2 linked regions of the Lysinibacter sp. HNR genome follow. Each later gene encodes a partner of the first gene's protein in a complex. Links are inferred from orthologs where the notes say so. Each region holds a gene or a part of one and is shown in the gene's direction. Other genes may lie near its edges.

Region 1 (11,701 bases):
CGAGCTTGCATACCCGCAGCAACCATCCACCACCACGATTAAGGAGACCTAGGTGACTTCCATCCCACACGGCATCACAGCACCACCCCTCGCTGTTCTTGTACTCGAAGATGGCCGACGATTTGTGGGAGACGCCTACGGTGCCGTCGGGCGAACTCTAGGAGAGGTTGTGTTCTCCACCGGAATGACGGGTTATCAGGAAACCCTCACTGACCCTTCATACGCGGGACAAATTGTCATGATGACCGCCCCTCACATCGGGAATACGGGGGTTAACGACGAGGACATGGAGTCTCGTCAAATGTGGGCTAACGGCTTTGTGGTACGGGATCCCGCGCGCCGTGTGTCAAATTTTCGTGCGAAACGCAGCCTGGACGCAGATCTTGTGGCACACAATATTGTGGGGATCAGCGGCATCGATACGCGAGCCGTGACCCGCCACATCCGTTCGGCAGGCGCTATGCGTGCCGGAATTTTTTCGGGAGCCGATGCCAAACTGAGCGAAGAAGAGCAGCTTGCCGCGGTGAGAACCGGGCAGGAGATGAGCGGGCTTAACCTGTCCACGCTTGTATCAACCACGGAACCCTACTCCCTGGAAGCCGTCGGTGAGCGTATCGGAAAGATGGCTGTGCTTGATCTTGGGGTGAAACGCTCAACACTTCTTTACCTCGCAGAGCACGGATTTGAGGTACACGTGATTCCCGCCTCAAGCACCGTCGACGATATTCGCGCGCTTCGCGCGGACGCGCTTTTTTACTCCAATGGTCCGGGCGATCCCGCAGCCTCTGAGGAACATGTCGAACTCCTGCGCACACTCCTTCGGGAGGGTATGCCGTACTTCGGAATCTGTTTTGGCAACCAGCTTCTGGGGCGGGCATTGGGCTTTGGAACCTATAAACTACCGTTCGGGCATCGCGGTATTAACCAGCCCGTTTGGGACAAGGTGCAGGGTCGTGTTGAAATCACCGCACAAAACCACGGATTTGCGGTGGACGCGCCCATCGAGGGAGTGGTGGATTCGCCGTCGGGTCTCGGACGCGTGGAGGTTACCCACTACAGCCTGAATGACAACGTGGTTGAGGGTCTGAGGTGCCTTGATCTTCCCGCTTTTTCGGTCCAGTATCACCCAGAAGCTGCCGCCGGCCCCCACGATGCGCTGCACCTATTTGACCGTTTCCGTGAGCTTGTACGTGGCGGTGTGGACGCTTCATCCGCCCAGAACCTCAAGAACGATAAAACCCCTTCTGTCACTAACGGAGAGAACCAGTAATGCCTAAACGTACCGATATTAACTCCGTTCTTGTGATTGGCTCCGGTCCCATCGTGATCGGTCAGGCCTGCGAATTTGACTACTCTGGCACCCAGGCCTGCCGTGTCCTTCGTGAGGAGGGGGTCCGGGTCGTCCTGGTGAACTCTAATCCGGCAACGATTATGACCGATCCAGACTTTGCCGACGCCACCTATATTGAGCCCATCACCTCCGAGGTGATTGAGAGCATCATCGCCAAGGAAAAACCTGATGCCATACTGCCCACCCTCGGCGGCCAGACCGCACTCAACGCGGCCATGGAACTGCATGAGAAGGGCATTCTTGATAAGTACGATGTGGAACTTATCGGGGCTAACGTTGATGCCATAAAACGGGGTGAGGACCGGCAGCTCTTTAAAGAATTAGTGATCGCGGCCGGTGCTGGGGTAGCAAAATCATACATCGCTCACACCGTCGAGGAATGCCTGGAATACGCCGAGGACCTGGGATATCCCCTGGTTGTGCGGCCCTCCTTCACCATGGGTGGCCTGGGATCGGGGTTTGTGTATACCCCGGAGGAACTCACCAGGGTTGCCGGTGATGGGCTGCACTACAGTCCCACCACGGAGGTTCTTCTCGAGGAATCTATCCTCGGTTGGAAAGAGTACGAACTTGAGCTGATGCGCGATAAAGCGGATAACACTGTTGTGGTGTGCTCGATTGAAAACGTTGATCCCGTTGGGGTTCACACGGGAGACTCGATCACCGTGGCTCCGGCGCTCACCCTGACCGATCGCGAGTTTCAAAAGATGCGCGATATTGGCATCGATATTATTCGCTCCGTCGGGGTCGATACCGGTGGGTGCAACGTGCAGTTTGCCGTGGATCCCGCTGACGGACGCATCATCGTTATTGAGATGAACCCGAGGGTGTCCAGGTCATCCGCCCTCGCCTCGAAGGCCACCGGCTTCCCGATCGCTAAGATCGCGGCAAAGCTCGCAATCGGTTACCGGCTGGACGAGATCCCGAACGATATCACCCGGGTCACGCCGGCCAGCTTTGAGCCGACCCTCGACTACGTTGTTGTGAAGGTTCCCCGTTTTGCGTTTGAGAAGTTTCCCGCGGCGGACGCCACCCTCACCACCACTATGAAGTCGGTGGGAGAGGTGATGGCGATTGGCCGTAACTACTCGACCGCGTTGCAAAAAGCGTTGCGTTCGCTCGAGAAGAAGGGGTCGTCATTCCACTGGGGTGAGGAAAACCGTGGTGTCGCCGAGTTGCTTGAACTGATTACAGTCCCCACCGACGGTCGTTTAGTTCTGGTGCAGCAGGCCCTGCGCAAAGGGGCAACCCTGGAACAGGTGTTTGAGGCAACCAAAATTGATCCCTGGTTTATCGACCAGATTATCCTTATCAATGAGGTGGCAGACCTCATCGCTCGGGCACCGGAGCTTACCCGTGAGGTCCTTAAACACGCCAAAGAGCACGGCTTCTCGGATGTTCAAATTGCGGAGCTCAGGAATTTGGGTATGGGGGGAAGCGTTCACGAGAGTGATGTTCGTGCTATCCGTCATAACTTCGGACTGCGCCCCGTCTATAAAACGGTTGATACCTGTGCGGGTGAGTTCCCCGCGCTCACCCCCTACCACTACTCCAGCTATGAACAAGAGACGGAGGTTGAGGCAAGCTCGGGGCGTAAGGTGGTGATTCTGGGATCCGGCCCTAACCGAATTGGTCAGGGGGTGGAGTTTGACTACTCGTGTGTTCACGCTTCATTCGCTCTCTCCGCTGCCGGCTTTGAAACCATCATGATCAATTGCAACCCCGAGACCGTATCCACAGACTACGATACGTCAGACCGCCTCTACTTTGAGCCTCTCACTCTGGAAGACGTCCTAGAGATTATTCACGCCGAGAGCGCGAGTGGCGAATTGGTAGGGGTGGTCGTTCAACTGGGCGGACAGACTGCGCTAGGGTTGGCCAAGGGATTAAAGGCTGCGGGGATTCCCATTCTGGGAACCACTCCCGAGGCGATAGATCTGGCCGAGGAGCGTGGGCTCTTCTCAAACATTCTTGAGGACTCGGGGCTGCTCGCTCCACGCAACGGCATAGCGTATGATTTCCCGGGTGCGCAGCGGGTTGCCCAGGAGATCGGATATCCCGTGCTTGTCCGTCCCTCTTACGTTTTGGGTGGCCGCGGAATGGAGATTATTTATGATCCGGTCTCGCTTGAAGACTACTTTGAGCGGATCAAGGATCAGGGAATCATTAGTCCGAGCAGCCCCCTACTGGTGGATCACTTTCTCGATGACGCCATAGAGATTGATGTGGATGCGCTCTTTGACGGCAAGCAACTCTACGTTGGTGGTGTGATGGAGCACATCGAAGAGGCGGGAGTTCACTCGGGAGACTCAAGCTGCACGCTTCCTCCTGTCACCCTCGGATACGACCAGATTAATAAGGTTCGTGAGGCCACTCTTGCCATTGCGCAGGGCATCGGGGTCCGTGGACTGCTGAACGTGCAGTTTGCGATTGGACAGGGCATCCTCTACGTGCTGGAGGCTAATCCACGGGCAAGCCGTACGGTACCGTTTGTCTCGAAGGCGCTGGGTATTCCCCTGGCAAAAGCTGCCTCGCGAATCATGGTGGGGGAGAGCATTAGCACGCTTATCGCGGAGGGGATACTGCCGGAGCGTGATGGCTCACGTGCGCCGCTTGATGCGCCGGTATCGGTTAAAGAGGCCGTGCTGCCTTTTAAACGTTTCCGTACACACGAGGGTCTTATCGTTGACTCGCTGCTGGGACCAGAGATGCGCTCCACGGGAGAGGTCATGGGCATCGATCGTGATTTCCCCCGTGCCTTTGCGAAGAGCCAAACGGCCGCTCACGGAGGTTTGCCTCTTTCCGGCAGGGTTTTTGTGTCGGTTGCGGATCGGGACAAACGCTCGGTCGTTTTGCCCGCCCTGCGCCTTCAGGAGCTTGGTTTTGAGTTGCTTGCAACCCAGGGAACGGCGGTGGTACTTGCGCGTAACGGCATTCAGAGTCGTACTGTTAAGAAGTTTTCGCAGGCGGGAGACCAGCCCAGCATTGTTGACCTGATTAATAACGGTGAGGTCGATATGGTGGTGAACACCCCCAGCGGTCGCAGCGCTCGCTCCGATGGGTATGAGATTCGCGCGGCGGCTGTTGCCGCTGATAAGCCACTGTTCACCACAATTGCAGAGCTTACGGCGGCGGTCGCCTCATTTAGCGCGGCTAAGGACGGGTTTGAAGTGACCTCTCTGCAAGAGTATGCGGCGATGCGTGAGGCGGTGATAGCTCAGTGACCGGCACAGGCACATTTGGTTCTCGGCTAGAAAGAAAAATTGCTCAGTACGGCCCTCTCTGCGTGGGAATCGATCCCCACGCCTACCTGCTCTCCCAGTGGGGCCTTCCTCATACCGCGGCTGGTGCGCGAGAGTTTAGCCTGCGTGTACTTGATGCGGCCACTGATCAGGTCGCCGCGATAAAACCACAGGTGGCCTTTTACGAACGCTTTGGCGCCGCTGGCTATTCCGTGGTTGAAGAGCTCTTTGTCGAGGCGCGACAGCGCGATGTTATCGTTATTGCCGACGTGAAACGCGGAGACGTTGGCACGAGTGTGGACGCGTACGCGGATGCCTGGCTGACTCCCGGAAGCCCGCTCGAGGCCGATGCTATGACGCTATCCGCCTTCCAGGGGTTTGACTCGCTTGCTGGGCCGCTCAATCACGTTGTTAATAACGGCAAGGGTCTTTTTATCCTCGCGGCAACCTCCAATCCTGAGGCCCGAGTAATCCAGACCGCCCGTGTTATTGGTGAGGAGGACGAGCAACGCGTGAGTGTGTCCGCGCACCTCCTGGAGAAGGTTGATGGGTGGAATGCTTCCCACTCGACGGGGGCGGCTGGCTCCGTTGGTGTGGTGCTGGGTGCGACCCTCAGGCTTAGCGATTACGGTATCGATATTTTCCGAACGCGAGAGCCTTCATTGCCGGTACTTGCTCCGGGATTTGGACATCAGGGGGCGCAACTGACGGAGGCCCGTGCAATTTTTGGCAATCTGCTTCCCTCCACCCTCATAAGTGAGTCGAGGAGCGTGCTTAGCTCAGGTTTAGAGGGTATTGTTGATGCCGTTAGACAGCGCTCCGATCAGGTTCGCAGGGAAGTGGTGGGTACCCCATGAAGACACAGACAATGCCAGAGGTCGACAGGATCGCGGCTAATAAGGCTGCGATTGCTGCCCGGAGGGCTCGGGCTCGGATTAAACAGGCTCTCCGATCGGGCGAAATTACACCGGAAGCCGTGCTTGATGCGTCCATGCAGGCGAACTCGGCAGCCTACTCCCTGAGAATCACGGATTTTCTTTTGTGTCTTCCGGCAATCGGTACGGCAAAGATGCCTCGTGCCCTGGAAAAGCTTAACATTTCTGACAAGAAGCGCCTGGGTGGGCTGGGTGTGCACCAGCGTCGACGTCTTTACGCGTTTCTGAGTGATCGAACGCAGCGCAAGGTGACTCCCTGTCTCACGGTTCTGGCCGGTCCCACCGCCGTGGGTAAAGGGACGATTGCCGCTTATATCCGCGAAAATTATCCGCATATTGAGCTCTCTATATCGGCAACAACGCGGCCTCCTCGTTCCGGTGAGGTTGAGGGAAAGCACTACTATTTTGTTGATGATGCTGAGTTTGACCGTATGGTACAGAACAACGAGTTACTGGAGTACGCCACGGTGCACAACACGTATCGTTATGGAACGCCACGCAAGCCAATTGAAAAGCTTTCGCGTCAGGGTCGGAGCGTTCTGCTAGAGATTGACCTTCAGGGTGCAAGACAAGTGCGGAAAGCCATGCCGAGTGCTCGTTTGATCTTTCTCACACCGCCCTCGTGGGAGGAGTTGGTCAGGAGGCTCGTCGGGAGGGGGACAGAAACCTCAGAGGAACAGGAGCGTCGCCTGGCCACAGCTCGGGTCGAACTTGCCGCTCAGAACGAGTTTGACGAGGTCGTTGTGAACGACACGGTGCCACACGCGGCCGAAAGGGTCGTAGAATTGATGAGTACAGCAGAGGAGTACTAAAAACTATGTCAAAAACACAAGGAATTATTGACCCACCCATCGATGATCTTCTCTCGAAGGTTGAGTCAAAATATGCGCTCGTGATCTTTGCATCCAAGCGCGCCCGTCAGATTAACGACTATTACGCAGACCTGCACGATGGCAGCCTGCTCGATAACGTTGGGCCGTTGGTAGACTCAACCGTTGAAGACAAGCCTCTCTCGATCGCTCTTCACGAGATCGGTGAAAATAAGCTTCACCTGAACTCGCCAGCGTAAAACTAAAGTATTTCCCGTAGTCGTATAAGGGATACGGGTACACCCGGAGCAAGTTTCGCGGGCTTGTTCTGAAGTAGTTTCCGGTGTGTTCTCGCGTTGTCGGTGGCACCGGGCATCATTAAAAATGGGCCCGGTGTCGGCCTTTATGCGGTACCGTTCGAGAAAGGCAAGGAGAATTTTATGAGTGAATTGCGTCTCTTCACATCGGAGTCCGTTACCGAGGGGCATCCAGATAAAATCTGTGATCAAATCTCCGATAGCATTCTCGATTCCATGCTTGAGCTAGATCCGTATGCGCGCGTGGCCGTAGAGACAATGGTCACTACCGGTCTTGTCCACGTTGCGGGTGAGGTCACAACAACCGGTTATGTGGAGATTCCGCATATTGTTCGCAGGGTCATCAACGATATCGGGTACACTTCCTCGCAGTTTGGGTTTGACGGTAACTCGTGTGGCATTTCCGTGTCGATCGGTGCCCAGTCTCCCGATATCGCGGGCGGGGTGAACACCTCGCTTGAGGCACGTCTCGGTGGCGACACCGATGAGCTGAGCAAACAGGGGGCTGGAGACCAGGGCATTATGTTTGGATACGCCACAAACGAAACCCCAGAACTGCATCCAATAGCGAGCTGGCTTGCTCACCGCATGGCTGAAAAGCTCACAGAGGTGCGCAAGAGCGGCCAGCTTCCCTATCTGAGACCAGATGGCAAGACCCAGGTTACCGTTGGGTACACGGGAAACCGCCCGGTTTCTGTTGAGTCGATTGTCCTCTCCACGCAGCACTCCGAAGAGGTCGATTCCCTCACGCTCTCTGCCGAAATTGAATCGAGCGTTATTCGCCCCGTCCTTGAGAGGGTAGACCTGCGTTCCGATAATCTCCGCACCCTCATTAATCCGGCGGGGCCCTTTATCATCGGGGGACCACAGGGAGATGCCGGACTCACCGGCCGCAAAATCATTATCGATACCTACGGTGGTGCGAGCCGCCACGGCGGTGGTGCATTTAGTGGGAAAGATCCCTCAAAGGTGGATCGTTCCGCCGCGTATGCACTTCGTTGGGCTGCGAAAAACGCGGTTGCGGCCGGATTGGCCGACCGGCTTGAGATTCAGGTAGCCTACGCTATCGGTAAAGCGCATCCGGTAGGTCTGTACGTAGAGAGTTTTGGTACGGGGCACGTGACTGATAGCGTGATCCAGCGCTCAATCCTAGACGTATTTGATCTGCGCCCGCTAGCAATCATTCGTGATCTTGAGCTATTGCGACCCATTTACGCGCAGACCGCCTCCTACGGACACTTTGGTCGGGAACTGCCCGATTTCACTTGGGAGCGCACCAATCGGGTAGACGAACTACGTAGCGCGGCCGGACTCGCCGGGTAGGTTTCTGTGAGCACCGGGCCCGTAGCGAGGGTGCTGCTTGACTCTACCCTTCCGCAATTGGATCATCTTTTTGACTATGAGATCCCACCCACTCTGGTTGAACGGGCGCGCCCTGGGCAGCGCGTGAGGGTACCGTTTCGTTCGGCGGTACGTAACGCCACCGGCTATATTGTTGAGATTGTACCCACGGCAGAGTTCTCGGGTGAGTTGAGTCAGCTCTCCGAGATTGTGAGTGATGTTGCGGTTCTCACCCCTGAGATTTGGCAACTTGCCCGGACCCTTGCTGATCGTTCCGCGGGAAGTGCGGGGGATATTCTGCGCTTGGCGATTCCGCCGCGGCAGGTGCGGGTAGAAAAAGAGTTTTTTGCCCTCAAAGCGCAGGAAGGGCTTGAGTCCGACGGGGAAATCGCCGAATCCGACGGGGGCGGAGCTGGTCCTGACGGAGAACAGGCTGAGTTTGACCAGGAAGAAGCTGACTCTCGTGTGACTCAAGAGTTAGCGGGTAACTCGAGGACCGCCGAACTCCAAGTCGCCCTTGAATCTCTCGAATCTTTGGAACCCGCACAGCCCCGTGTGTTGGAGTTTATCAATCGCTACGACCCCGCACTCAGTCGATTAGCGGAGGCTCCGCTTCGCGCCGCGCTCTCCGCCGTTCCCGAACCCACCAGATTGAGCAGTGGTGAGTGGGTGGGGCACTGGGCCGCAACGCTTGCCCAGGCAGCTCTGCTCCTTCTGGAGAGGGGTAAAAGCGCGATTATTGCGGTCCCCGACTATCGTGATATCGATCAGGTGCTCTCTGCCCTTGCGACCATGGTCCCGGCACCGGTGGACGACGTTGTGCGTGTGGATACCCGGCAGACCAACCCGCAGCGCTATCGTTCTTTTCTGCGGCTCCTGGAGGAACGGCCCGCAATCATCGTGGGTAATCGTTCGGCTGTTTACGCACCCGCCTATGCGCTGGGGGCAATTATGCTCTGGGACGACGGCGACTCTCTACACGAGGAGCCGCGGAGCCCCTACGTTCACTCGCGCAACGCTGCCCTGATCAGGGCGGAGCAATCGGGTACCGCGCTTGTGCTAGCCGCTCACACCCGTAGCACCGAGGCGCAGCGGCTCGTGGAGATCGGCTGGCTGGGAGAGTTTCTACCGCTGCGCCATCCGCAACCGCGCGTTATTCTCAGTAGCCACACACTCGATGCTGACGGTTTTGCGTCACGGGCTAGAATACCCACCGTTGCTTGGAAGAGTGCAAAAGAGGCATCTGTGCACGGTCCTGTTTTGATTCAGGTGGCGCGTCCCGGATATGCCCCAGTTCTGGCCTGTGCAGAGTGTGATACAGTCGCCCGCTGCGGTCACTGTGCGGGCCCGCTTGGGGTACGGCGGGCGGGTGAAACTCCGCGTTGCGGCTGGTGCGCAACACTGGCCAGCGATTGGCGCTGTAGTAACTGCTCATCGGTGATGTTTCGTTTGGTGAGCAGAGGCTCGGTTCGTACCGCTGAAGAGCTCGAGAAGGCCTTTCCCGGCGTGCGGGTGCTTGTCTCAGACGGGGAGACCCCTCGGCAGTCGGTTGACTCCCGTCCGGCGATAGTTGTGGCCACCCGGGGTGCTGAGCCTACCGCAGCGGAGGGCTATGCCGGAGTTGTTCTTTTGGACGGTGAGAGCATGCTGGGTCGTGAGAGTCTTCGTGCGGGAGAAGACGCGCTCCGAGTCTGGTCAAATGCGATTGCGCTTGCCCGACCCGGAGCGCCGTGTGTTCTCGTGGGTGTTTCTGGGCAGCTAGGAGAAACCCTCACCCGGTGGCAGCAGCCGAGTTACGCTTCGCAGGAGCTTGTTGATCGTCGAGCGCTGCGATTCCCTCCCGCTGTGCGGATTGCCACTGTTACCGGCCCCCAGGATGCCGTTGCGCTGGCGCTTGAACAGGTTCACGAGATACCCGGTGTTGATTATTTGGGACCCACCCCGGCAGAAAACGGTTCAATGCGCTTGATTATACGCTTTGATTATCGGCGGGGTGAAGCGGTCGCCACCGCCCTGCGTGCTGAGCTGGTGCGGGCGGCAATCAAAAATCGCCGTCCCCGGAAAAAGGGCACGGAGCAGCGTGGAAACCAGGGTTCGCTGCTTCGGTTGCGTTTTGACGATTCAGACATTCAATAGCGCTCTATCTGATAGTCCATGATGCGGAAGATTATGCGCAGCAAAACAGGTTTTTACCGCAGATAAAAGCCGTGTTATCCCGCAAAACGGCACGGTTGCACAGCAAAGAGTCAACAAAATGGTTAGACTTATTCATACCGACTGTGAACCGGCTATCACCGGGGAGTTTTTGGAAGAACGGTATCCCTCAGGAAAACACATCGTTACCGGGGTGGAAGCTCAGTAGAACCAAACGGGGCTGGCCCGTTATCGCCAATGAATAAAGTGGCCACACTATTGTGGCAAGCGAGGTGGTACCGCGATGGCCGGTGAAACGGGTTATCGTCCTCGTGTGAGACACACGAGGAGAATCATGCCATATCCCAAGCCCGGAGCAGACGAAAGCAACGCACGCAAAAACTCTGAGGGTGCCCCCGAGGTAAAGCCATCACCGAGCTTTCCCGCTATTGAGCAGAATATTCTTGCCTTCTGGAAAGAAGACGATACTTTTCGTGAGTCGGTCCGGCGCAGGGAAGGTGCATCCGAGTGGGTGTTTTACGATGGGCCCCCCTTCGCAAACGGATTACCTCACTACGGGCATCTCCTCACCGGGTACGCTAAAGATCTCTTTCCTCGCTATCAGACCATGCGCGGTAAGCTCGTTCACCGTCGTTTCGGCTGGGACACCCACGGACTTCCCGCCGAGCTAGAAGCCATGAAGCAGCTTGGGATGACCGAGAAGAGCCAGATCGAAGATATGGGAATCGCCGAGTTTAACGGCGCTGCCCGGGCTTCAGTTCTTGAGTACACCCAGGAGTGGGAGAAATATGTCACCCGACAGGCTCGCTGGGTTGACTTTGAGAACGACTACAAAACCCTCGATGTCTCCTATATGGAGTCGGTGATCTGGGCCTTTAAACAGCTCCATGACAAAGGGTTGGCGTATGAGGGCTATCGTGTGCTGCCGTATTGCTGGCGTGATGAAACTCCGCTGAGTAACCATGAGCTTCGCATGGACGATGATGTCTACCAGATGCGGCAGGATCAAACTGTCACCGTTACCTTCCCACTTCGCGGGGAACGAGCCGAGGAACTCGGCCTTGCGGGGGTGAACGCTCTATCCTGGACAACAACACCGTGGACGTTACCCACCAACCTGGCTCTTGCGGTGGGACCGGATATTTCCTACGCGGTTGTTCCCGATGCCGCGGCAGAAAAAGAGTATCTTATTGCCTACGATCTGGTTGCAAATTACTCCCGCGAACTGGGGTATGAAGACCCAGAGGCGGCCACCGCGGCGGCAACCCGCACCCTCAGGGGGAGCGAGTTGGCGGGCATCGAGTATGAGCGCCTCTGGGACTTCTACGCCGACACCGAGACCTATGGCACCCATAACGCGTGGCGTTTTCTGGTGGCAGACTATGTTACGGCCTCCGACGGAACGGGCATCGTTCACCAGGCACCCGCATACGGTGAAGATGACCAAAAAATCTGTGAGGCTCACGGAATTCCCGTGATTATCTCGGTCGACGATGGTGGTAAGTTCCTCAATACGGTGCCCCTAGTGGAGGGTTTGCAGGTTTTTGATGCC
Region 2 (11,576 bases), 850 kb from region 1 along the record:
TCCTCCACCGCCGCTACCGTGGGAACCCCCGCTTCGCTCGTGAGTATGCGGTTCTCTAATATACGTTTTCCCTCGTGGGAGTGGGATGAGGCGAGTGGGCTTTACCAGCGCAATCAGGAAGACACCCCGGATATCGACGCCGAGGGTAATCGGATAACCGCCACCAATGTGATCGTGTTGCGGGTTCCCGTTGAAATGGGGGAGGTTCCCAAGACCGTTCTGGAGGGAAGCGGAGAGGCCACATTCATTACAAACGGCAAGGCTGTTGCCGGAACCTGGCAAAAAGCGGGTCGTGACGAATCCCTAGTGTTTAACGATTCTGAGGGAAACGTTATTAAACTGGCTCCCGGAAACTCGTGGGTTGAGCTTGTTCCCGCGGCAGAGGGCACCGTGAGCGTTCAATAAGCATGGTGATTGTGGTCACTTGCACTCTCGGGCAACGAGTGCCAGAATTGTCTTTAGCACTCGCCTTGAGTGAGTGCTAATTTCCACCTAATTCTTTGAACGTCCAGGAGGGACGATACTCACATGGCAAAGATGATTGCTTTTGACGAAGAAGCCCGACGTGGTCTTGAGCGTGGACTCAACACGCTCGCAGACGCGGTCAAGGTAACGCTCGGCCCGCGCGGTCGCAACGTTGTACTCGAAAAGAAGTGGGGCGCCCCCACCATCACCAACGATGGCGTATCAATCGCCAAAGAGATCGAACTCGATGAGCCCTATGAGCGCATCGGCGCCGAACTCGTAAAAGAGGTCGCGAAAAAGACCGATGATGTGGCCGGTGACGGTACCACTACGGCAACCGTTCTTGCCCAGGCTCTCGTGCGTGAGGGGCTGCGCAACGTTGCTGCCGGTGCCGACCCGATCAGCCTCAAACGCGGAATTGAGAAGGCTGTAGAGGCTATCACTAACCAGCTTCTTGCAAACGCTAAAGAGATCGAGACCACCGAGGAGATTGCGGCTACCGCATCCATCTCTGCTGCAGACAAAGAGATCGGCTCGATCATTGCCGAGGCAATCGACAAGGTGGGCAAAGAGGGTGTTGTTACCGTTGAGGAGTCTAACTCTCTCGGAACCTCCCTTGAACTCACCGAGGGAATGCGCTTCGACAAGGGCTACCTCTCGGCATACTTCGTGACCGATGCCGACCGCCAGGAGGCAGTCTTTGAGGAGCCCTACATCCTCATTGCTAACTCCAAGATCAGCAACATTAAGGATCTGCTCCCCATCGTCGACCAGGTTATCCAGTCGGGCAAGCAGCTCCTCATCATTGCTGAGGATGTTGATGGAGAAGCTCTTGCAACTCTCGTTGTGAACAAGATCCGTGGAATCTTTAAGTCTGTTGCGGTCAAGGCCCCCGGATTTGGAGATCGTCGTAAGGCTCAGCTGCAGGATATCGCCATCCTGACGGGTGGACAGGTTATCAGCGAAGAGGTTGGTCTCAAGCTGGAGAACGCAACGCTCGACCTTCTTGGACGCGCACGCAAAGTTGTTATTACAAAGGACGAGACCACAATCGTGGAGGGTTCCGGAGACGCCGATGCCATCGCCGGTCGCGTGGCTCAGATTCGTAAAGAGATTGAGAACACCGATAGCGACTACGACCGCGAGAAGCTGCAGGAGCGCCTGGCTAAGCTCGCTGGTGGTGTTGCCGTTATCAAGGCCGGAGCCGCAACAGAGGTTGAGCTCAAGGAGCGCAAGCACCGCATCGAAGATGCCGTTCGCAACGCGAAGGCCGCCGTTGAAGAGGGTATTCTTCCCGGTGGTGGTGTTGCCTTGATCCAGGCCGGTGCCGCCGTGTTTGAGAGCCTGAAGCTTCAGGGCGATGAGGCAACCGGCGCGAACATTGTACGTGTTGCCATTGAGGCTCCTCTGCGCCAGATTGCGTTGAACGCTGGCCTGGAGGCCGGGGTTGTTGCAGAAAAGGTTCGTAGTCTGCCCGTTGGTCACGGCTTGAACGCCGCAACAGGTGAGTACGGTGACCTGAGCGCCGAAGGAATCATTGATCCCGCAAAGGTGACGCGTTCCGCTCTGCAGAATGCCGCATCGATTGCCGGGCTCTTCCTCACCACCGAGGCCGTTGTGGCGGAGAAGCCGGAGGCTACTCCCGCACCCGCAGCAGATCCCACGGGTGGTATGGACTTCTAATCCCAGAAGCGTTTTACGCGAGAAAGCGGGGCGGTTCCCTCACGGGGATTCGCCCCGCTTTTGTGTCTCACGAGGATAATTGTGCGGAGTGTACAAATATTTTACTCATGTGTAGCCGGCACTTTCTGGAAATATCTAAAGGGCGTTCTCGAGTGGATTTACACTGTCCTTCGTTTGTGTATCATGTTTATGTCTCTCTCCCCCCCCCGACTTTCTGACAATCACTCGAGGGAATATATGCGTATGAAAATTAAAACTGCGATTGCGCTTGCGTTCGCAACCAGTATCACGATAACCAGTGTGCCGAGCATTGCGATCGCCAACCCAATCCCGATCCGGATTCCCCTAGCGCTCTCTGAGGAAAAGGGTGATGTGATGGGAGGGCAGGCTCTCACCCTCTCTGGTTATCATATTCAGGACACCACCGAGGTTTGTTTCGGAGAGAAGTGCGTTACTCCTGACTCAACTTCTCCGTCCGAGGTAAAAGTAGTAACGCCTCCTCACCATGGTGTACAGGGAGGAAACGCCAATAATCAAGTGGTGCCGGATTACCAAAAAGGTCTTGTTACCGTAAAGGTTAAGTATTCGGACGGGAAGAGTTCTGAGCTGAGAAATCAGTATGAGTACGATGCCCTCACGCCTCGCGGGCGTCAGATGTCCTACACTCTTGCCCATTGGAACAAGTACGATAGCAATCGCTACGGCAACTGGAACGCAGTTGGTGGAGACTGCGCTAACTTTGTGTCTGCTGCCCTCTTTGAATGGTTAGGGCCCGAAAAGGGGGCACGAGCAGAGTGGTACAACAAATATGCAGACTGGGTTGCCGCAAACCCCACAAAAAATCCGTTTAATGACCCCATGGAAAGCTAGATCCGAGTAACGGGTGGGCAACACCCTCGTGGGCATACGTTCGGAGCTTTACACAGTGGATGATGGATGTGAAGAGTGAATTTGGTATAACCCGTTCCGACCTGAACAGGGACGCAGCCACGCTGAGTAAAGTTAAGGTCGGGGACATCGTTACATTTACCTGGAACAATGCGCCGAGCACACGGAGCGAAGGACTGGATGGTATGGGGTCCGGAGTAAGTCCTGAGGGCCTTGGTGCGGGACTGGACCCTCAGGATTTGGGGGGAGTAGACCCCTGGGCTGTTCCCTACAACGGCGCCCCTAGCATGGCACAATTGGGAATGGACCACTCAATGACTGTTACCCGGGTTACAGACGATGCGGGTAATCTTAACATCCAGCTTGCGGGTCACAATAATGACCGCAATTACCTGCCTCTTGACGCGATCTATGGGGGAACCCCCAACATGGTCGGTAGCATTTGGCACCTCCCCAACTAACGGGAAACCGGACTACGCACGTGTAACGAGTGACGGCTGTACATTCCAAGCTGCTGCGCCCCCGGATGCTTGAGTTTTTTTGCTCTTTCGGAACAGTTGGGAAAAATCTTCCCGATTCTCCAAACACCCCACGGATTACACGGACTTCTCCGTGAAAAAACGCTTCACGCTCAAGGCGGGGCGGGCCACCCTCATGGGTATCCACCCCGCCTTGTATCTATTGCTGTTTTTATGCTTTGAAATCCGAGCTTCCTGGCTATGTCGCCACCGGCTAACATGCGAAAAGCATCGATCGTGTAAACCGCTTCTTGCGTTATGAGCACGGCGGTTTCTTTGATTATTCGGGTGGTGTGGAAAGCTCTAGGTGAAGGATCGGATATGGTCGACCATCTCCGTCGATTTCGCTGCGGCCCGCCTGTGTGAAGCCGTGATTGAGGTAGAAGCTGCGTGCGCTCGGATTCTGCTCGTTCACGTCGGCTTTGGTCACGCCGTGTAGCGTAATTGCCTCGGCCAAGAGAGCGCTGCAGATTCCTCTGCCGCGCATTGAGTGCGAGACAAAAAGCATCTCGAGACTGTTGTGTGAAAAGCCGGTAAAACCAACCGGTTCCCCATTAAGCTCCGCCACAATGAGGGCTACTGCTGGGAAATAAGCAGAGACAAGACTGCTTTCTATGCGCTCGAAATCGGCTTCCTTAAGAAAATCGTGTGTTGCGCCGACGGCGCTGCGCCAGATCTCGACGAGTGCAGGGTACTCCATCGATCCGGAGGTCGGCCGGATTATAAGTTCGCCTTTTATCTTGTGCATCTAGCAATTTTAGTGTGGCTCTTTGACGTCTGAGGGGTATCGACGGCGGCCATCTCGTCTCACAGATTCTCTACCTTTATACCAGCGGAGCTAAGGGGTAGATTTGAGCTGGGGCTTTTCGGGGGTTTTCTCGCCACTCTGCTGTACTGTTTCGGTATCGAGGGGGAGCGTCACCCGGAAGGTTGCTCCTCCACCCGGGGTCTCGTGCGCGCTCACGGTGCCGTTGTGTGCGGCCACAATTGAGGAGACGATTGCGAGTCCTAGACCGCTGCCTCCCGTTTCTCTGGTGCGTGAGGTGTCTGCCCGCCAGAATCGCTGGAATATCTTCTCTCGAATCTGTTCCGGGATACCCTCTCCGTGATCTACAATCTCAAACGTTGCGGTTTTCTCAACCTGGTTAACGCTGATAACAATTTCAAGCGGACTATTGTCGTCTGTAAAACGGATTGCATTGCCGATCAGGTTGGTCATAACCTGGCGAATCTTGTTTTCATCCCCTCGAATAACGGCCTGTACCGGTTGGGTCGGTGTTGTCTTAGCCGCGGGGTTAGCATGCTCAGAAGCGGTGTTGTCTGTTTGGTTCTGGGGGACTTTACTTAGCGGTTGAGTATCGGCAAGCGAGCTTTTACGCATACGCATTTGGCGGAGTCGTGCGATTGTTGCGGTGGCAAAGGCGATGCTTCCCGTGCTGGGCTGGGTTGTCCCGGATTTTTCTGTTTCTGCGGACCGGGTGAGAGTGTTGCCCGAGGAGGGTTCTGCGTCTCCCACGACGGTGTCCGAGACAAGCACCCGAACCTCCCGGGCGGGTTGTTGCGCCATAGCGTCGAGGGCCGCGTCTTTGGCAAGCGGAACGAGATCTACGGGAAGTTTCTCGAGCGGCTTAGTTTCGTCAAGCCGGGCAAGGGCGAGCAGATCTTCGACAAGAGTGCCCATGCGGATCGCTTCCTTCTCAATGCGATCCATTGCTTGGGTAACATCTTCGGGTTTTTGGAAGGCTCCCATTCGGTAGAGTTCCGCATATCCGCGCACAGAAACCAGGGGGGTGCGAAGCTCGTGGCTGGCATCCCCCACAAAGCGGCGCATCTGATTGATGGTTTTTGCGCGGTCATTAAGCGCGGAGTCAATGTGTCGGAGCATGGTATTGAGGGCGCGAACGAGGCGACCGACCTCGGTGTTTTCTTCGCTGCTGGGTACTCTCTGGTTAAAATCACCGGCAGCTATGGCGTCGGCCGTAGCCTCTACCTGGTGCAGGGGTTCGAACGCGCTTGTGACGAGTATGCGGGTGAGAACGGCACCGAGGATTACAACGGTAATCCCAAAACCCGAAAAGATGGAGATGTAGTGCACCATGGTCTCGTCAATGTCTGCCAGAGACTTCGCGATAACGAGTGTTGCCTGGCTTTCGCTGGAGTCGCGGGTGGCAATAGGTTTAAAAATGGCGCTCCACTCAACACTGGAGTTTTCCTGCTGGAGGCGGAATGTTTGAGTGCCTAAATTTTGCACGTATTCTGTGGTGAAGCCGGGGGCGATCAGTGGAACGGAAGCTTCTTGTGCATAAAAATAATTGTTGTAGACGAGGTCTCCCTTTCCGTCAAGCACGGCAACGTAATTGTTGCGGGGGGCATTGATAACATCGTCTCGAGTCAAGTTATTAAGGTTTGTTCCGGGACGAAGCGCTGGAGTGGGGTCGATGGCGAATGCCTGCACCGATTTATCGACCCCGGCTTCCAGCTGAGGCCGGAGAATCATCATGGTTCCCGTGCCCACGATAAGAATACCGAAGGTGAGAATCAGTACCGTCACCCCGGTAATCTTTGTGCGGAGAGAGATAGATTCCCAGCGCCTCATAAAATCACGCTTTCGCGCGTGTCGTGTTACGACTTCTGATCCACTTTCAACATGTAGCCAAAGCCACGCTTGGTCTGGATAAGGGGACTGTCGGAGTGCTGCTCCAGCTTGCGGCGGAGGTATGAGATGTATGATTCGACAATCCCGGCATCACCGTTGAAGTCGTATTCCCACACGTGGTCTAGGATTTGGGCTTTGCTTAGCACTCGGTTGGGGTTCAGCATGAGGTAGCGTAGCAGCTTGAACTCGGTGGGGCTCAGCTCTACACTCACATCACCCACATAGACCTCGTGGGTGTCTTGATCCATGCGCAGCGGACCCGCCTCGATTTGGGCGTCCTCTTCGTCTTGAATAGTACGGCGGAGGATCGCCTTGATTCGGGCAACAATTTCGTCCAGGCTGAACGGTTTGGTGACGTAGTCGTCGCCGCCCACGGTGAGACCCGTGATCTTGTCTTCGGTGTCGTCCTTTGCCGTGAGGAAAAGGATGGGAGCTGTATAGCCCGCAGCCCTAAGACGCTTGGTTACGCTAAAGCCGTTCATGTCGGGCAGCATGACGTCAAGGATGATGAGATCCGGTTCTTCTTCGAGAACTGCGGAAATTGTCTGGGCACCGTTACTTACGGCTCGCACCCCAAATCCGGCAAAACGCAGGCTTGTGGTGACCAGGTCTCGGATGTTTGGTTCATCGTCGACAACGAGTATGCGCGGTCCATTGTTCATGCAGTCATTATCTGATGGTTTGCTGAATACTGGCTGAAAAATTCTTTTTTGCTCTTTTTAGTAACCTGTGTCTTCGTTATTCCGCAGCTATTTTTATGGTGTGAGGTTATCGTGTAAGTTCTGTGGCGGACACAACAGCGGACGCATCGAGAATCGTATAGGAGTATCCCTGCTCGGCAAGAAAACGCTGCCGATTCTGGGCGAAATCTTGATCAACCGTATCGCGGGCAATGAGGGTGTAGAACGATGCCGAGTGGCCCGTGCTGCTCGGGCGCAGTAGCCGACCGAGCCGTTGTGCCTCCTCCTGGCGCGAACCAAAGGATCCGGAAACCTGGATTGCAACCGAGGCATCCGGGAGGTCAACCGAGAAGTTTGCGACCTTGCTGACAACAAGAACTTTAATCGTGCCCTCGCGGAACTGCTGGAAGAGTTCTTCTCTCTCGGCGACCGGAGTTGAGCCGGTGAGGCTGGGGAGTTCGAGTGTGTTTGCGATCTCTTCAATCTGGTCAAGATACTGGGCAATGATGAGGATCTGTTCTCCCTCGTGTTTCTTGAGGAGGTGACGAACCGTGTCTAGCTTGGCGGGAGCAGTTGCGGCGAGGCGGTAGCGTTCGTTGTCGGCCGCAGCAGCGTACTCCAGGCGGGTAGCCTGTGGAAGGTCAACACGAACCTCAAAGCATTCGGCGGGAGAAATATACCCCTGTGCCTCAATCTCTTTCCAGGGAGCATCGTAGCGTTTGGGTCCGATCAGGCTGAAAACATCTCCCTCCCGGCCATCCTCACGGACGAGTGTTGCAGTGAGACCTAGGCGGCGGCGTGCCTGTAGGTCTGCGGTGAGTTTAAAAATGGGGGCGGGTAGGAGGTGAACCTCGTCGTAGACGATCAGACCCCAGTCAAGCGCATCAAGCACGGAGAGGTGGGTGTACACTCCTCCCCGCTTAGCCGTGAGTATTTGATAGGTGGCGATGGTCACGGGCTTGATCTCTTTCAGCTGGCCCGAATACTCGCCGATGTCTTCCTCGGTGAGGTCGGTGCGTCTGAGTAGCTCGTCACGCCACTGTCTTGCCGAGACAGTATTGGTAACCAGGACCAGGGTTGTTGTGCCGATTGCCGACATAGTTCCCGCTCCCACCAGGGTTTTACCCGCACCGCAGGGGAGAACCACCACACCGGAACCGCCGTTCTGAAAATTTTCAATAGCTTTGAGCTGGTATCCGCGCAGTTGCCAATCATCAGTGAGGGATATCTCGTGGGGTTTTCCGGGAGTGTAACCGGCTCGGTCCTCCGCGGGCCAACCCTGCTTGACCAACTCCTGTTTAAGCTGGCCACGAGCCCAGGGTTCAATCGCAAATGTGTCGGGCGCTACCCGTTCGCCGAGTAAAGAACTAATACGTTTGCTGCGTGAGATCTGGTTTAGTGCGGCTTCGTCTTCCGAGCGAATGATTAATTGTCCCTCGGGGCTTCGTTCGATAACGAGGCGCCCATAACGGCCGATGGTTTCGGTGATGTCGATCACAACCGATTGGGGAACATCAAATTTTGAGTATCGCGTGAGTGTGCCAAGGATCTCGTCGGCGGTGTGTCCTGCCGCACGCGCGTTCCACAGACCCAGCTGCGTGATGCGGTAGGTGTGCATGTGTTCGGGTGCACGTTCGAGTTCGGCAAACACGGCGATATCGTGCCGTGCATCTTCTGCGTCGGGATGAGCGACCTCAAGAAGAACGGTTCGGTCGCTCTGCACAATGAGTGGTCCGGTAGACATAAGGAACCATAATACGCGCAGTGGCCGAGAATTAGCTCTCTGCCGGTTCGATTCCTGTGATCCAGGCGAGGGGTAGGGTCCTCTCAACGTCGGATAGCTCGTCCAGACCGCGCAGTCGCTGAGTCGAAAGGCTGGTGGGCAAGATGGTGTATTTGTGGGTGGTTCCGTTGGGGGCGACGAGACTCACCGTGATCCGCGATTTGGTCTTGATTGCGGTGGTGAGCTGATGCGTCAGACCTCCCGCTGCGGGGTCGCTTTCGTGGGAGTGCTGGTTATTACGCAGCCGTTCCCGGAGGTGTGTGATGGAGGGGTTTGCCTGTCTTGCAGGGGAAGGGCCGGGGAAGGGGGTTGTGGGGGCGTCGTTTTTTGCCGCTACAAGCTCGTTTTCACCCGGTGCAGCGGGGTATTTAGCCTCGTGTAGGGAGAGGAGAACCACGCGTGCTGACATGGTAGAGATGAGTGTGTCTTGATCGTGACGCTTTAGTGAGAGGTGCTGGAGCCCGCGATCGACCAGCAGTGTTTCTAATTGCTGGGGATCACTCGCTGTGATGGCGGTGAGGGGCGAGACACTCGACGCCTCCGAGGGGAGCGTGCTCACTTTGATACTGCCAAATCGACGCACGGCTTCTGTGATGAGATAGTCAAGCGGTTGGGGGATCTCCGTGAGTGAGAGATTACGGAGAAAGGATCGGATTTCTTCCTCGTGAAGGCCTCGATTAAGCGCACGGAAGAGTGAGGTCTCGGTGATTCGATAGGTGGGGGCCAGTCCACGGCTTTCGATGGTGGCGATGCCGCGTAGTTGTTGGTCAAGGGCGGCACGCAGTGGCCCGGGAGAGACAATTGTCAGGTCGGGCTGGATGTAGACCTGGGAAACCTCGGTCGGTAGCAGGGGGGCGAGTGTTGCTGCTGCAGCTGTGGGGCCCTCGGATAAGAGAGCTCTTGTAAAGCTGCTCCCCGCGCTGCCGGAGAGCGCGCCGATATAGCGTGACTCCGCGCGAATTGATTGGGCCTGCGCGTTTGCAAAGTCGGCAGAGGCGGGAAATAGCCAGGGAACCAGAGTGTCGAGAGCGTCATCCCAGATGTGACGTGGGTGTTGGGCTAGGGTCTCGAGAATATTTGGTGGGAGGGAGGCTGCCCACGCGGATACGAGGGTGACCCAGCGTTCTGCCGGGGAGAGGAGAAGCCACGCATCCGCTTCCGGACGGGTAACCCAGCTTTCAGCGGTTTCCACGATGAGCTGTGCGCGTTCCGCAAGTTTCATCGTGAGGGGCAGGTCATCAATGTCTATCTGTAAGGTTTCGGAGAGCCGCTTGCTGGCGGGAAGGGTGAGGCCGCCGCGGCTGCGAACCGGGGCGGGTGAATCTTGTAACTCAATTACCAGGTCGCGGGTTGTTCGGAGGAGAGAGAATGCCGCCTCGGCGGCGTGGCGGTCGGCGTTCTCAACGGGTTCGATGGGAACGGCCTCAAGCGCGGAGGGTGGAGCCAGGTGGGTGAGTTCCAGTAGGGAGGGTGCGCCCCTCTCCTGCAGCAGGGTCAGCGCTTGGGTGACCTCCGGCCAAATCTGCACTCCGGTATCCGTCAGGCGAACGAGCGCGAGGGTATTCAGGCTTCCGACAGTGCGTCGGGCCCAGTCAAAGGGTAGTTTGTGTTGCGGGTTTGCGGTGGTTATTATCTCCTGTATCTCGCCGAGGGAGAGTGGCGGCTCGTCAGGGTGGGCGCTGAAGAGGATTGCAACTGCGGCCAGGGCGTTGCGATCCAGGCGGCTCAGGACGCGGTCGAGTGACTCCGGTGCGAGCAAGGATTCGGCCAGGTTCAAAAAGTTTTTGATGCCGCCGGGGGAGATGTCACGGGCCTCAAGAACGAGCTCAAGGTCATCATCTGAGAGGGCGCTGAGCTGGTGCGAGAGGGCAAGAACGCTGGTCATACGGGACCAAAATGAGGGTTACCCCTCTTGACGCCCCTTTTTTGCATCGGGTGTCTGGGCTCGTCGTCGAATCATTCCTAGGATCAAGAGTGTCATTATTAGGACAAAGCCCAGGGGTAGTCCCACATAAGAGGCAGCAGTTACTATGGGCCATACGCCTTGTGTAAAGGAGCTGCGCTCAAATCCGAGCAGGCTTGCGATCAGGACAGAGAGAAACGAGAGTATAGAAAGGCCGATAATCACTGCGATTGCGTAGGCAAGAACATGCTCAATACGGCTGGGTTTTCCCTGATCTTTTGACATCATCCTCTCTATATTACCGTGACTTCTGCTCGCGTGTGAGTCCCGTCGCTGTGCCCTGCGCCGAGAGGTTACCGTGACGAATACCGCTTTGTGCCGCCTTACTCATAGACTGTTCATAAGGGTATTGTGGGTAATTCTCCCGCATATCTCACCGGTACACAAGAAACGAAGGAACGTGCAATGCCTACTGGCAAAGTAAAGTTTTACGATGAGGATAAGGGCTTTGGCTTCATCGCATCAGACGATGGGCAAGAGGTCTTTTTGCACGCCACGGCGTTGCCTCAGGGTGTTACCGTCAAACCGGGGACCCGGCTTGAGTTCGGTGTTGCTGAGGGTAAGCGTGGAGCGCAGGCTCTTTCGGTGCGTGTTATTGATACCGCACATCGCGCCCCGCGCACGAGAGCAGACCGCAAATCAGCAGATGATATGGCGGTTATTGTTGAAGACTTAGTGAAGCTGCTTGACGGTGTTGGCGAGCGGTTTAAAGCGGGACACTACCCGGAAGCGGCGCAGTCGCGAAAGATTGCAACCATGTTGCGGCGGATAGCGGATGACCTCGATGCCTAAAGACAACCCGGAAGAGACCCCTGAGGCAAATGCTATCTCCAGTGTGGAGGCTGCGGGAGACGAGACGGTAGCTAAGGTAGGCGACGCTAAGTTACCTGGTGGTGACATGCTCGACGCTGACGTGTCTGACGGCGACGTATCCGGTGCT

The links.
Region 2: the proteins of metK (region 1) and groL are in contact, whole or in part, in a cryo-EM structure (PDB 8P4O), measured with the Escherichia coli proteins. The link is inferred for Lysinibacter sp. HNR from one-to-one orthologs.

What each region holds. Positions count from the first base shown.
Region 1 is NZ_CP121684.1:1,597,281-1,608,981, reverse strand. The notes cover bases 5,915-8,877. They hold metK (methionine adenosyltransferase), read left to right. Parts: upstream 5,915-6,777; coding sequence 6,778-7,977; downstream 7,978-8,877. Other genes in these bases: FrondiHNR_RS07225 (primosomal protein N'), read left to right, coding at 7,984-8,877; rpoZ (DNA-directed RNA polymerase subunit omega), read left to right, coding at 6,346-6,597; gmk (guanylate kinase), read left to right, coding at 5,915-6,340. In the rest of the region: FrondiHNR_RS07260 (hypothetical protein), read left to right, coding at 1-52; carA (glutamine-hydrolyzing carbamoyl-phosphate synthase small subunit), read left to right, coding at 53-1,270; carB (carbamoyl-phosphate synthase large subunit), read left to right, coding at 1,270-4,575; pyrF (orotidine-5'-phosphate decarboxylase), read left to right, coding at 4,572-5,450; more of gmk, read left to right, coding at 5,447-5,914; more of FrondiHNR_RS07225, read left to right, coding at 8,878-10,131; ileS (isoleucine--tRNA ligase), read left to right, coding at 10,484-11,701. UniProt on the Escherichia coli protein: Catalyzes the formation of S-adenosylmethionine (AdoMet) from methionine and ATP.
Region 2 is NZ_CP121684.1:2,438,186-2,449,761, reverse strand. The notes cover bases 1-2,838. They hold groL (chaperonin GroEL), read left to right. Parts: upstream 1-528; coding sequence 529-2,148; downstream 2,149-2,838. Other genes in these bases: FrondiHNR_RS11175 (amidase domain-containing protein), read left to right, coding at 2,392-2,838; FrondiHNR_RS11185 (DUF3048 domain-containing protein), read left to right, coding at 1-405. Also shown: more of FrondiHNR_RS11175, read left to right, coding at 2,839-3,018; FrondiHNR_RS11165 (GNAT family N-acetyltransferase), read right to left, coding at 3,835-4,302; FrondiHNR_RS11160 (HAMP domain-containing sensor histidine kinase), read right to left, coding at 4,393-6,150; FrondiHNR_RS11155 (response regulator transcription factor), read right to left, coding at 6,177-6,872; FrondiHNR_RS11150 (DNA repair helicase XPB), read right to left, coding at 6,979-8,634; FrondiHNR_RS11145 (helicase-associated domain-containing protein), read right to left, coding at 8,666-10,558; FrondiHNR_RS11140 (hypothetical protein), read right to left, coding at 10,577-10,861; FrondiHNR_RS11135 (cold shock domain-containing protein), read left to right, coding at 11,042-11,428; FrondiHNR_RS11130 (DUF3027 domain-containing protein), read left to right, coding at 11,421-11,576.